Regions from separate parts of the Pseudarthrobacter raffinosi genome, predicted to be linked through region 1. Evidence: predicted binding sites of a transcription regulator. Region 1 holds the regulator's gene; each other region holds the start of a gene.

Region 1 (2,194 bases):
CCGGTCTTCGAGGGCCACGACATGCATGCCCCCGGACTTCTCCACCCGGGTCACCGCTCCCACCCAGCCTGACTGGGCGTCTTCGAGAACCATGCCACGTTCCACGGGGACCTCGGGGAGTTCGCTTCTCACAGGCGCGGTGATCTCCTGCGGACCCCAGTTCTGGTACTGCATGGATTGATTCCGCCTTGCCGCTAGATCCTGGCCCGGAATTTCGCCCGGAGCGGTACCAATGCTAACAACGGGGTGACTCATATTAGACTGTTAGCACTTAGGCATGTCGAGTGCTAACCCTGCAGTGACCACGGATGGAGGTGGAATATGAGCGAGCCGCGCAAACTCGAAGTACTGCGCGCCATCGTGGAGGACTATGTGCACTCCCGCGAGCCAGTAGGTTCAAAAGCGCTCGTGGAACGCCACCACCTCGGCGTGTCCAGTGCCACCATCCGCAACGACATGGCGGCCTTGGAAGACGACGGCCTGATCACGGCCCCGCACACCAGCGCCGGACGGATCCCCACAGACAAAGGCTATCGGCTGTTTGTGGACCAGATTTCAGCGGTAAAGCCGCTTTCCCATGCGGAACGGCGTGCAATCCAGTCGCTGCTGGAGGGCGCCGACGATCTGGACGACGTCCTTGACAGGACCGTCAGGATGCTGTCGCAGCTGACCAACCAGGTCGCCGTAGTGCAGTATCCGCATCTGAGCCGCGCCACCATCCGCCACATCGAATTCGTCCTGCTCGCGCCCCGGCAGGTCCTGGTGATCCTCATCGCCACCACCGGCAAGGTCGAGCAGCGCGTGATCGACATCGGCCAGGACCTCGGCGACGACGCCATCGCCGCGCTGCGGTCACACTTCCTCGGATCACTCGCGGGCATCTCGCTGAGCCGGCTGACCCCCTCGCTGCCGGGAGTCGTTTTGTCCGTCAGCCCGGGCCAACGCGCGGCGGCCCAGGCCTTGGCCCACGGGCTGGAAACGCTCGCCCACAGCAGCCGGGAGGAACGCATGGTCATGGCCGGAACGGCGAACCTCGCCCGCTCCAATGTGGATTTTCCGCTCAGTATCGGGCCGGTCCTGGAAGCGCTCGAGGAGCAGGTTGTCCTGCTGCGCCTCCTGAGCGACATGGCGCAGGATCCGAGGGGCGTGGCAGTCAGCATCGGGCGTGAAAACCCGTACGACGGGCTCGCGGAAGCCTCCGTGGTGGCCACGGGCTACGGACCAGACAGCACTGCCAAGATCGGTGTGCTCGGCCCTACGCGGATGGACTATCCCACCACCATGGCCGCCGTCAGGGCAGTAGCCCGTTACCTTTCAAGAATTCTGGGTCCGTAACAGCACCGCGGTCCAGGCACGAAGAGCAGTGCCGGCAGCCCGGCTGCCGGCAGTACAACAAGGAAGAGATACGAACTTTGAGCAGCCACTACGACGTCCTCGGAGTCTCGCCGGAAGCCACCGGGGAAGAGATCAAGAAGGCCTACCGCAAGCTGGCCCGCACTCTTCACCCGGACGTAAACCCCGGGGACGATGCATCGGACCGCTTCAAGGCCGTGACCCATGCCTACGAGGTACTTTCGGACCCGCAGAAGCGCCGGATCTATGACACCACCGGCAATGAGAACGGCACCGACAACGGGTTCGGCGGCGGCGGATACTCCGGCCAGGGCTTCGCGTTCCAGGACATCTTCGACACGTTCTTCGGGGCCGGCGGCACCTCCGGCCCCGCGTCCCGGGTCCGCCGCGGCCAGGACGCGCTGATCAGTGTACGGATCGAACTCCGCGATGCCGTGTTCGGCGTCAACCGGAAACTCGAAGTGGACACAGCCGTCACCTGCCCCACCTGCAACGGGTCATGCTGCCGCGAAGGCAGCCACCCTGTGCGCTGCGATATCTGCGGCGGCAGCGGCCAGGTCCAGCGGGCGGTTCGCTCCATCCTGGGCCAGGTCATGACGGCGGCCCCGTGTGGCAGCTGCGAAGGCTTCGGGACGGTCATCAAGGACCCCTGCAACGAATGCAGCGGCCAAGGCCGCATCCGCAGCCGGCGGTCGCTCACCATCAAGGTGCCGGCCGGTGTTGCCACAGGCACCCGGATCCAGCTCTCCGGGCAGGGCGAAGCAGGCCCGGCCGGCGGACCGTCCGGGGACCTGTACGTGGAACTCCGGGTCAACAACGACGCCACCTACGCGCGCGACGG
Region 2 (2,194 bases), on a different contig from region 1:
GATCAGCCCGTCGGTTTCGCCGGTGCCCAACCACTGACCCGTCTTGCCGCCTTGTCCTGACGTCCACAGGACGGGAACGGAGGAAGCCAGCACCTCTGAGGGGGATTGCTGGTCGTAGCCGTTCGCCCCGGTCAGCACCACGTTGACCAGTTGCCCGGGCGATACGAGCTGGATGGAGGAAGCATCGGCCATCCTCAAGGGCACGGCAGCGGAGCCCGGTGGCGTTCCGGTCAGGAGACCGGGACCCAGCAGCAGGGAGTCCGTCACCAGTTGGCCCTTCCGCAACGGGGCTGCCAGTTGCTTTCCCGCGGCGTCACCGGTGTCGGACATAGACCCGGCAGTGAGCATCCCCGGCGGGATCTTCGTTGCCGTCAGGTCCGTGGCTGTCAAGGCCGTGCCTGCGGGGAGATCCCGCGCCGCCGCCAACACCGAGACCGTATCGGCGGGCGGGGGAGTGAGCTGATGGACCGTTATCCCGGCAGCAAGGCAGAGCAGGAGCGCTATTGCGAGGCGCCGGTTCCGGCCCAGCAAGGACAACAGCCTGTGGCCACCCGCGCCCCGCGAGCGTGCTGACGGGAGCGGGCGGCGGACCGGGAGTCCCGGCGGGGCGGATCCGCGGCTGGAACGAAAGAGGGTAGCGGGCATGCGAACCACGCTACGTACCGGCAACCACGTCCGACAGGAGCGAAGGTGCCTATGTGGACAACTGTGCCGCCGGCGTCGTACGTCTTTTTAACCGGAGGTCAGCTGGCCGCAGCGGCGGTGGCAGGTGCCGGCGCCGGTGCGGCCGCGGGGGCGGAGGGGGCAGCCGAAACGGTGCTTCCCTTTGCATCCCGGGAGTCGGTCCGGTAGAAACCGGAGCCCTTGAAGACCACGCCCACGCTGTTGAACTTCTTGCGCAAGGCGCCCTGGCACTCCGGGCATGAAGTCAGGGTGCTGTCGGTAAACGACTGGAAAACGTCGAAGGCGTGGCCGCAATCCTTGCAGGCGTAAGCATAAGTGGGCACTGGTGATCCTCCTCGGGGGCAAACGAGAGGTCCTGTACTGCGTTGAGCGGAAACTGTCCATTAGCAGTCGCAGGGCCTGAGTGCCAATTCTATCACCCCGGAAAGTAGCCCTGCCTCAGGCCGGGTCCGGCAGCCGGATCAAACCTGAGGGCGTGAGCGCGGCCGGAACCCTCCGGTCGAAGTCTTCGGCGGGAATGCTTCCGGCCGGAAGCAGCTCGGATTCGAAGACGACGGCCGCAAACGGGATCTCGAGGCCGTCCCCGGCCAGGGCGGCCAGCAGCACGTCATAGTAGCCGCCGCCCTGGCCGATGCGGTTGCCGTCCCTGTCCACGGCCGTGGCGGGGATGAAGAGGGCAGCAACGGACGCCATGATGCCGAGGTCAAGGCGAGGTCCAGCAGGTTCCAGCACCGGTGCATAGCGGCTGCGGACAAACTCGACGCCGGGGGTCCAGTACGTCCAGCTCAGCCTGCGGCCGGGTTCACAGACAGGGAGCAGGATGGTGTGGCCGCGGCGGTGGAGTTCGCTGATCAGGGGCAGCGTGGGCGGCTCTGGGGCCACGCCCAGGTAGGCACAAAAAGTCGACGGCGTCCCACCGGTCAGTTGTTCGGCCCATGCGGCGCCGTGGACGGCCAGGGCGGCACCGGCCGCGTCGCGCTGGGTGGCGTCCGTCGCGGCGCGGCGCGCACGATGGCGTGCGCGGATGTCCGCCTTGGCTTCGCTACTTCCTTGGGACATGCCGCTCCTTCTCTGCCGTTAGGGTGGCCGTTGCAGCGTCTGCGCCGCGCCGGCTCAGGAGCCACCAATAATTACTGAATGGTCAGCCCCTCCGTTAGATTAGTCCAGTGACTACCACTCAGCAGACAGTACGCAAGGCCGTTATTCCCGCTGCCGGACTCGGCACCAGGTTCCTGCCGGCCACAAAAGCCATGCCCAAGGAAATGCTCCCGGTGGTGGACAAGCCGGCCATCCAGTACGTGGTTGAAGAGGCTGTCAATGTTGGCCTTAACGACATCCTGATGATCACGGGACGCAACAAGCGTGCCCTGGAGGACCACTTCGACAGGGTTCCTTCGTTGGAGGACACCCTGGAAGCCAAGGGCGACCTGGCGAAGCTTGAGTCCATCCAGGCAGCCAGCAACCTCGGTGACATCCACTACGTCCGCCAGGGTGACCCCAACGGCCTGGG
Region 3 (2,194 bases), on a different contig from region 1:
CCGAAACCCTCACCCGCAGCCTGCTGGGCAGCGGCACGGACGCGGCCGGCTCATTGTGAGCCGAAGAGGAACTCCTTGGCGTGCGCCACGGCCTTCCGGAAGGCATCGTTCCGGAGTGTGACGAGTTGCTCCGCGTCGCCGTCTGCCGGCTCGAGATAACCGGTGTAACCGGGCCGCAGCACCCAGACGTCGCCGGCGGGCGGAAGATAGAACACCCCGAAGGACCGCTGCTGCTCGTCTTCGGCGGTCCATACGGGGACCACTGCCAAGGCCGCGCCAGTGGCAGGATTGATCCAATGTGCGCGGGGAAGCGGCTCTTCGTGGGCTTCGGGGTCCAGGAACGGTGCAGTACCCTCGCCCCAGCGCTGTTCGAAGCGTTCGTGGAAGGCAGGAATCAGGTGGGAGTCGTAGCGGCGCCAGTCGCTCATTGTTTTGTCCGCCTCCTCGCGGTGATGGCTGTCGTCTTACGGGTTTACTTCCACGGTCCGCTTTCCCAGCGCACCGTGGTGATCCTGATGGTGTTGCCGGCCGGGACGTACCGGTTGCTGACCTTCCGGACGGGGATGACTGTCGGGGTGCCACCCGGCGCGCTTGGTCCGTTGCGGCTCCTGTCGTAGGTTGCGCGCCGCGCCGCGTCACGGAGGACAGCGAACGCCTGCATGATCCGCAGCAGCTCTCCATCCTGCACGTCGCGGTCAACCGTTGCGCCGCCGTCGAGATCCGGATGACGGGTGCGCATCAGCACCCGGTAGGCACGGGAGATCTCCTGCTGGCTGGCAGCAGGCTTCACGCGCAGCACATCGTAGTAGTCCGGCTGGCTGGTCATGGCGGTCCTTGTCGGGAATTCTGACCGGGAAGGTGCAGGGGCGCCGGACGTAGCCGGCGCCCCTGGGTCCGGACCTACTTACCGATCTCGTGCAGGGAACCCTGTTTGGTTTCGATCTCGATCCTGCGCGGCTTGGCCTGCTCCAACACCGGGATCCGCAGGGTCAGCACGCCCTGGTCGTAGCTGGCCTTAATGGTGTCCGCATTGAGCGTGTCGCCCAGGATGAGCTGACGACTGAAGACACCGCGCGGTCGCTCTGAGGCCACCAGCTCAACATTGGGCTGGGTGGGGTCCTGGCGCTCCGCGCGGACGGTCAGTACGTTGCGCTCCACGTTCAGGTCCACGGAATCCACCTTGACGCCCGGGAGGTCGAACGCCACCACGAACTCGCCGTCTTCCTGCCAGGCGTCCATGGGCATTGCCGCCGGCCGGGCGGCGGTTCCGAAGACCTGCTGGGCGAGCCGGTCCAGCTCACGGAACGGGTCCGTACGCATCAACATCATTTCCCACTCCTTCAGTTGCTAGAAGTTGAATCCAGTTCATCTACCCACCATCGGTTATCTGTATTGGTGGATATAGATTTTTTATAGCACTCGTGCGAGACTGATGCAACATCACGGGGAAGGTATTTTGGGGTGGACGCGGTCAGTAGAACGCCAGAACAGAAACCGGGTCCTCGGGCCGGTCAGGCACTGTATGCCATCTCTGTAGCAGCAAAGCTGGCAGGGACCGGGCAGCAGAACATCAGGCTCTACGAGACGAAAGGGCTGATCCTCCCGGAGCGTACGGCCGGCGGCACGCGTCAATACAGCAACGCCGACATCGGCCTGCTCCTGCACATCGGGGAACTCCTGGACCAGGGGCTCAATCTTGCCGGCATAGCCAAAGTCCTGGAGCTCGAGGCAGCGAATGCCGAACTGCGCCGCGCCCTCAGACGGGCCAGGTCACGCCCGGACACGTAGCGGCCAGGGTCCCCTGGCCAGTCAGGATCCGCGGCCGCCCGCCAGCCGGTAGGACTCCTCGAGCAGTTCTCCGAGTTCCTCGGCGCCGATTTGGTCCAGCCGGACCAGCACCAGCTGCGGCGACCGCTCATGGTGCGGGGTCCAGAAATATGTAGCAGGCTCCATGCCGGCCAGCGCCTCCCGCTCGGTGGTCTTCACCGTCAGCACGCCGTCCTCCCACATGCGTGCCATCAGCGTCTTCGCGAACCAGGCGGGCCGGTCCCAGCTGCTGCGTTCGGTGACACCGGGCAGCGCCAGGCACATCCTCCGCACGTCGTCCTCGGCTGCCATCGCGGCTAGTCGCCCGGCGCGTCCGCTTTGGAGAGTTCGCCCGTGATCCGTTCGCCGGGGATCCTGGCGGTCCGCC
Region 4 (2,194 bases), on a different contig from region 1:
GCACCACGGTGGCGTTGGGGAAGGGGATCAGGTTGACCGTGGCGCAGGCGGCCGTGGTTTCGTCCATTTCCACGGCCGTGACCGTGATGTCCATCGAAGCCAGGGCCAGAGAGTCTGCGGCAAGGCCGCAGCCGAGATCGGCCACGTGGCGGACACCGGCCTGCGCAAACCGCTCGGCATGCCTGGCGGCCACCGTGAGACGCGTGGCCTGTTCCAGCCCGGCCTGCGTGAAGAGCATGCTCCGGGCGAACTCGCCGAACTTCAGCTCCGCCTTGGTGCGCAGCCGGGACTGGGTGAGGACGGCGGAGACCAGTGCAGGGGAGTGCCCGGCCTTGCGGAGGGCCGCGTTGAGCTCCAAGGACTTGTCCTCGCGGTACGGGCCCAGGGACGCCAGGAGCTCCCAGCCTTCGCTCGTGAGCAGTGGGGCGATCTGGTCCTGCGGTGCTTGAGCCATGGGTTCAAGCCTAGTGGAGGTAGCCCGGCGGCCAGTTCCCGCTAGGGTTAAAGGCATGGAAGACAGCGCAGGCACCCAGCCGTCCGGACTACCCCAAGAAAGAGAGCCGGACCTGGTGAAGTTTGCCCGCCCCGCGCTGATTGCAGGATCCGCAGTGGCCGTGGTCTGCGTCGCGCTGCTGGTAATCATCCTCTTCCTGGACACGTTCAACGCCACCGTCTACTCCGTGGGCGGCAAGAACATCCAGGATGCCACGGACGAGGCACAGGAGATCCGCGGCCTCTACGCCGGGGCGCGCATAGGCGGCATCATCCTGCTGGTGGTCTCGCTGCTGGCTGCCGTGGGCGGCGCCGTGGTGATGTACCTGCGGCGGGGCGCCGTTGAGGAAGGGGACGACGGCGACGAGGACGTCGATCTCGAAGAACTCACCGGCCGGTAACAGCTGTTCGCCAGCGACATAATTCTGGCACTCGCCTTGACCGAGTGCTAACCAATACATAGAGTCATCATTAGCACTCTCCCTAGGAGGGTGCTAACACATGAAGAGCTGCCAGCCAGGCTGCTGCCGGCACCGCGACGACGGTTTGCCAGCCACGGCGAAGCAGCTCAACTGTCCATGAATTTGCTGACGTAGAAGGAGAGGTCCGAGTGTCGGTCTCTATTAAGCCTCTTGAGGATCGTATTGTTGTCCGCCCGCTCGAAGCCGAGCAGACCACGGCTTCCGGCCTGGTTATCCCGGACTCCGCACAGGAGAAGCCGCAGGAAGGCGAAGTTGTTGCAGTAGGCCCCGGCCGCTTTGACGACAACGGCAACCGCGTTCCGATCGATGTTGCCGTTGGCGACGTTGTTATCTACTCCAAGTACGGCGGAACTGAAGTCAAGACCGGTGGCACCGAGTACCTCGTGCTCTCCGCCCGCGACGTTCTGGCGATCGTCGTAAAGTAACTCTTTGGATCCCCGTACTGCTGTTCCGTCCCTGACCGAACAACAGTGCGGGGTTCTGTCTTTGAAAGGACAAAACCATGGCAAAGCAGCTTGCGTTTAACGACGCTGCACGCCGGTCGCTTGAAGCCGGCATCGATAAGCTCGCCAACACTGTCAAGGTGACGCTCGGCCCCCGCGGCCGCAACGTTGTCCTCGACAAAAAGTGGGGGGCACCCACCATCACCAATGACGGCGTCACCATCGCCCGCGAAATTGAGCTTGATGACCCGTATGAAAACCTTGGCGCGCAGCTGGCCAAGGAAGTAGCCACGAAGACCAACGATGTTGCCGGCGACGGCACCACCACGGCCACCGTGCTCGCCCAGGCCCTGGTCAAGGAAGGCCTGCGCAACGTTGCGGCGGGCGCCGCTCCGGGCCAGATTAAGCGTGGCATCGAGGTTTCCGTAGAAGCCATTGCAGCCCGCCTGCTCGAGAACGCACGCCCGGTTGAAGGCACGCAGGTTGCCAGCGTGGCAGCAATCTCGGCCCAGAGCGACGAAATCGGCGAGCTCCTCGCCGAGGCATTCGGCAAGGTCGGCAAGGATGGTGTGATCACCATCGAGGAGTCCTCCACCACGCAGACCGAGCTGGTCCTCACCGAGGGCATGCAGTTCGACAAGGGCTACCTGTCCCCGTACTTCGTGACCGACTCCGAACGCCAGGAAGCCGTCCTCGAAGACGCCCTTATCCTGATCAACCAGGGCAAGATCTCCTCCGTGCAGGACTTCCTGCCGCTGCTGGAGAAGGCGCTGCAGA

What was found. Region 1 encodes HrcA, which represses chaperone genes, less so after heat shock. Its sites were predicted from a motif close to TTNGCACTCGNNNNNNNCGAGTGCNAA; they were not measured.
Region 2: a site for HrcA is predicted at 1,068-1,094, ahead of NG697_RS10955 (FmdB family zinc ribbon protein). Genes of this name have one in related genera too.
Region 3: a site for HrcA is predicted at 1,413-1,439, ahead of NG697_RS10365 (Hsp20/alpha crystallin family protein). Genes of this name have one in related genera too.
Region 4: a site for HrcA is predicted at 918-944, ahead of groES (co-chaperone GroES). Genes of this name have one in related genera too.

Annotation. Positions count from the first base shown of each region.
Region 1 covers NZ_JAMXBG010000016.1:73,757-75,950, forward strand. Annotated here, with positions in the region: gene NG697_RS15375 (DUF3097 domain-containing protein) at 1-174, opposite strand, end outside; gene hrcA (heat-inducible transcriptional repressor HrcA) at 322-1,335, shown strand; gene dnaJ (molecular chaperone DnaJ) at 1,413-2,194, shown strand, end outside.
Region 2 covers NZ_JAMXBG010000009.1:109,562-111,755, forward strand. Annotated here, with positions in the region: gene cpaB (Flp pilus assembly protein CpaB) at 1-645, opposite strand, end outside; gene NG697_RS10955 (FmdB family zinc ribbon protein) at 744-1,007, opposite strand; gene NG697_RS10960 (5-formyltetrahydrofolate cyclo-ligase) at 1,123-1,743, opposite strand; gene galU (UTP--glucose-1-phosphate uridylyltransferase GalU) at 1,851-2,194, shown strand, end outside.
Region 3 covers NZ_JAMXBG010000008.1:186,867-189,060, forward strand. Annotated here, with positions in the region: gene NG697_RS10350 (AAA family ATPase) at 1-59, shown strand, start outside; gene NG697_RS10355 (hypothetical protein) at 51-428, opposite strand; gene NG697_RS10360 (J domain-containing protein) at 473-826, opposite strand; gene NG697_RS10365 (Hsp20/alpha crystallin family protein) at 901-1,326, opposite strand; gene NG697_RS10370 (MerR family transcriptional regulator) at 1,462-1,788, shown strand; gene NG697_RS10375 (MmcQ/YjbR family DNA-binding protein) at 1,810-2,118, opposite strand; gene NG697_RS10380 (phosphatase PAP2 family protein) at 2,124-2,194, opposite strand, start outside.
Region 4 covers NZ_JAMXBG010000009.1:81,423-83,616, forward strand. Annotated here, with positions in the region: gene NG697_RS10850 (class I SAM-dependent methyltransferase) at 1-454, opposite strand, end outside; gene NG697_RS10855 (hypothetical protein) at 510-893, shown strand; gene groES (co-chaperone GroES) at 1,103-1,399, shown strand; gene groL (chaperonin GroEL) at 1,477-2,194, shown strand, end outside.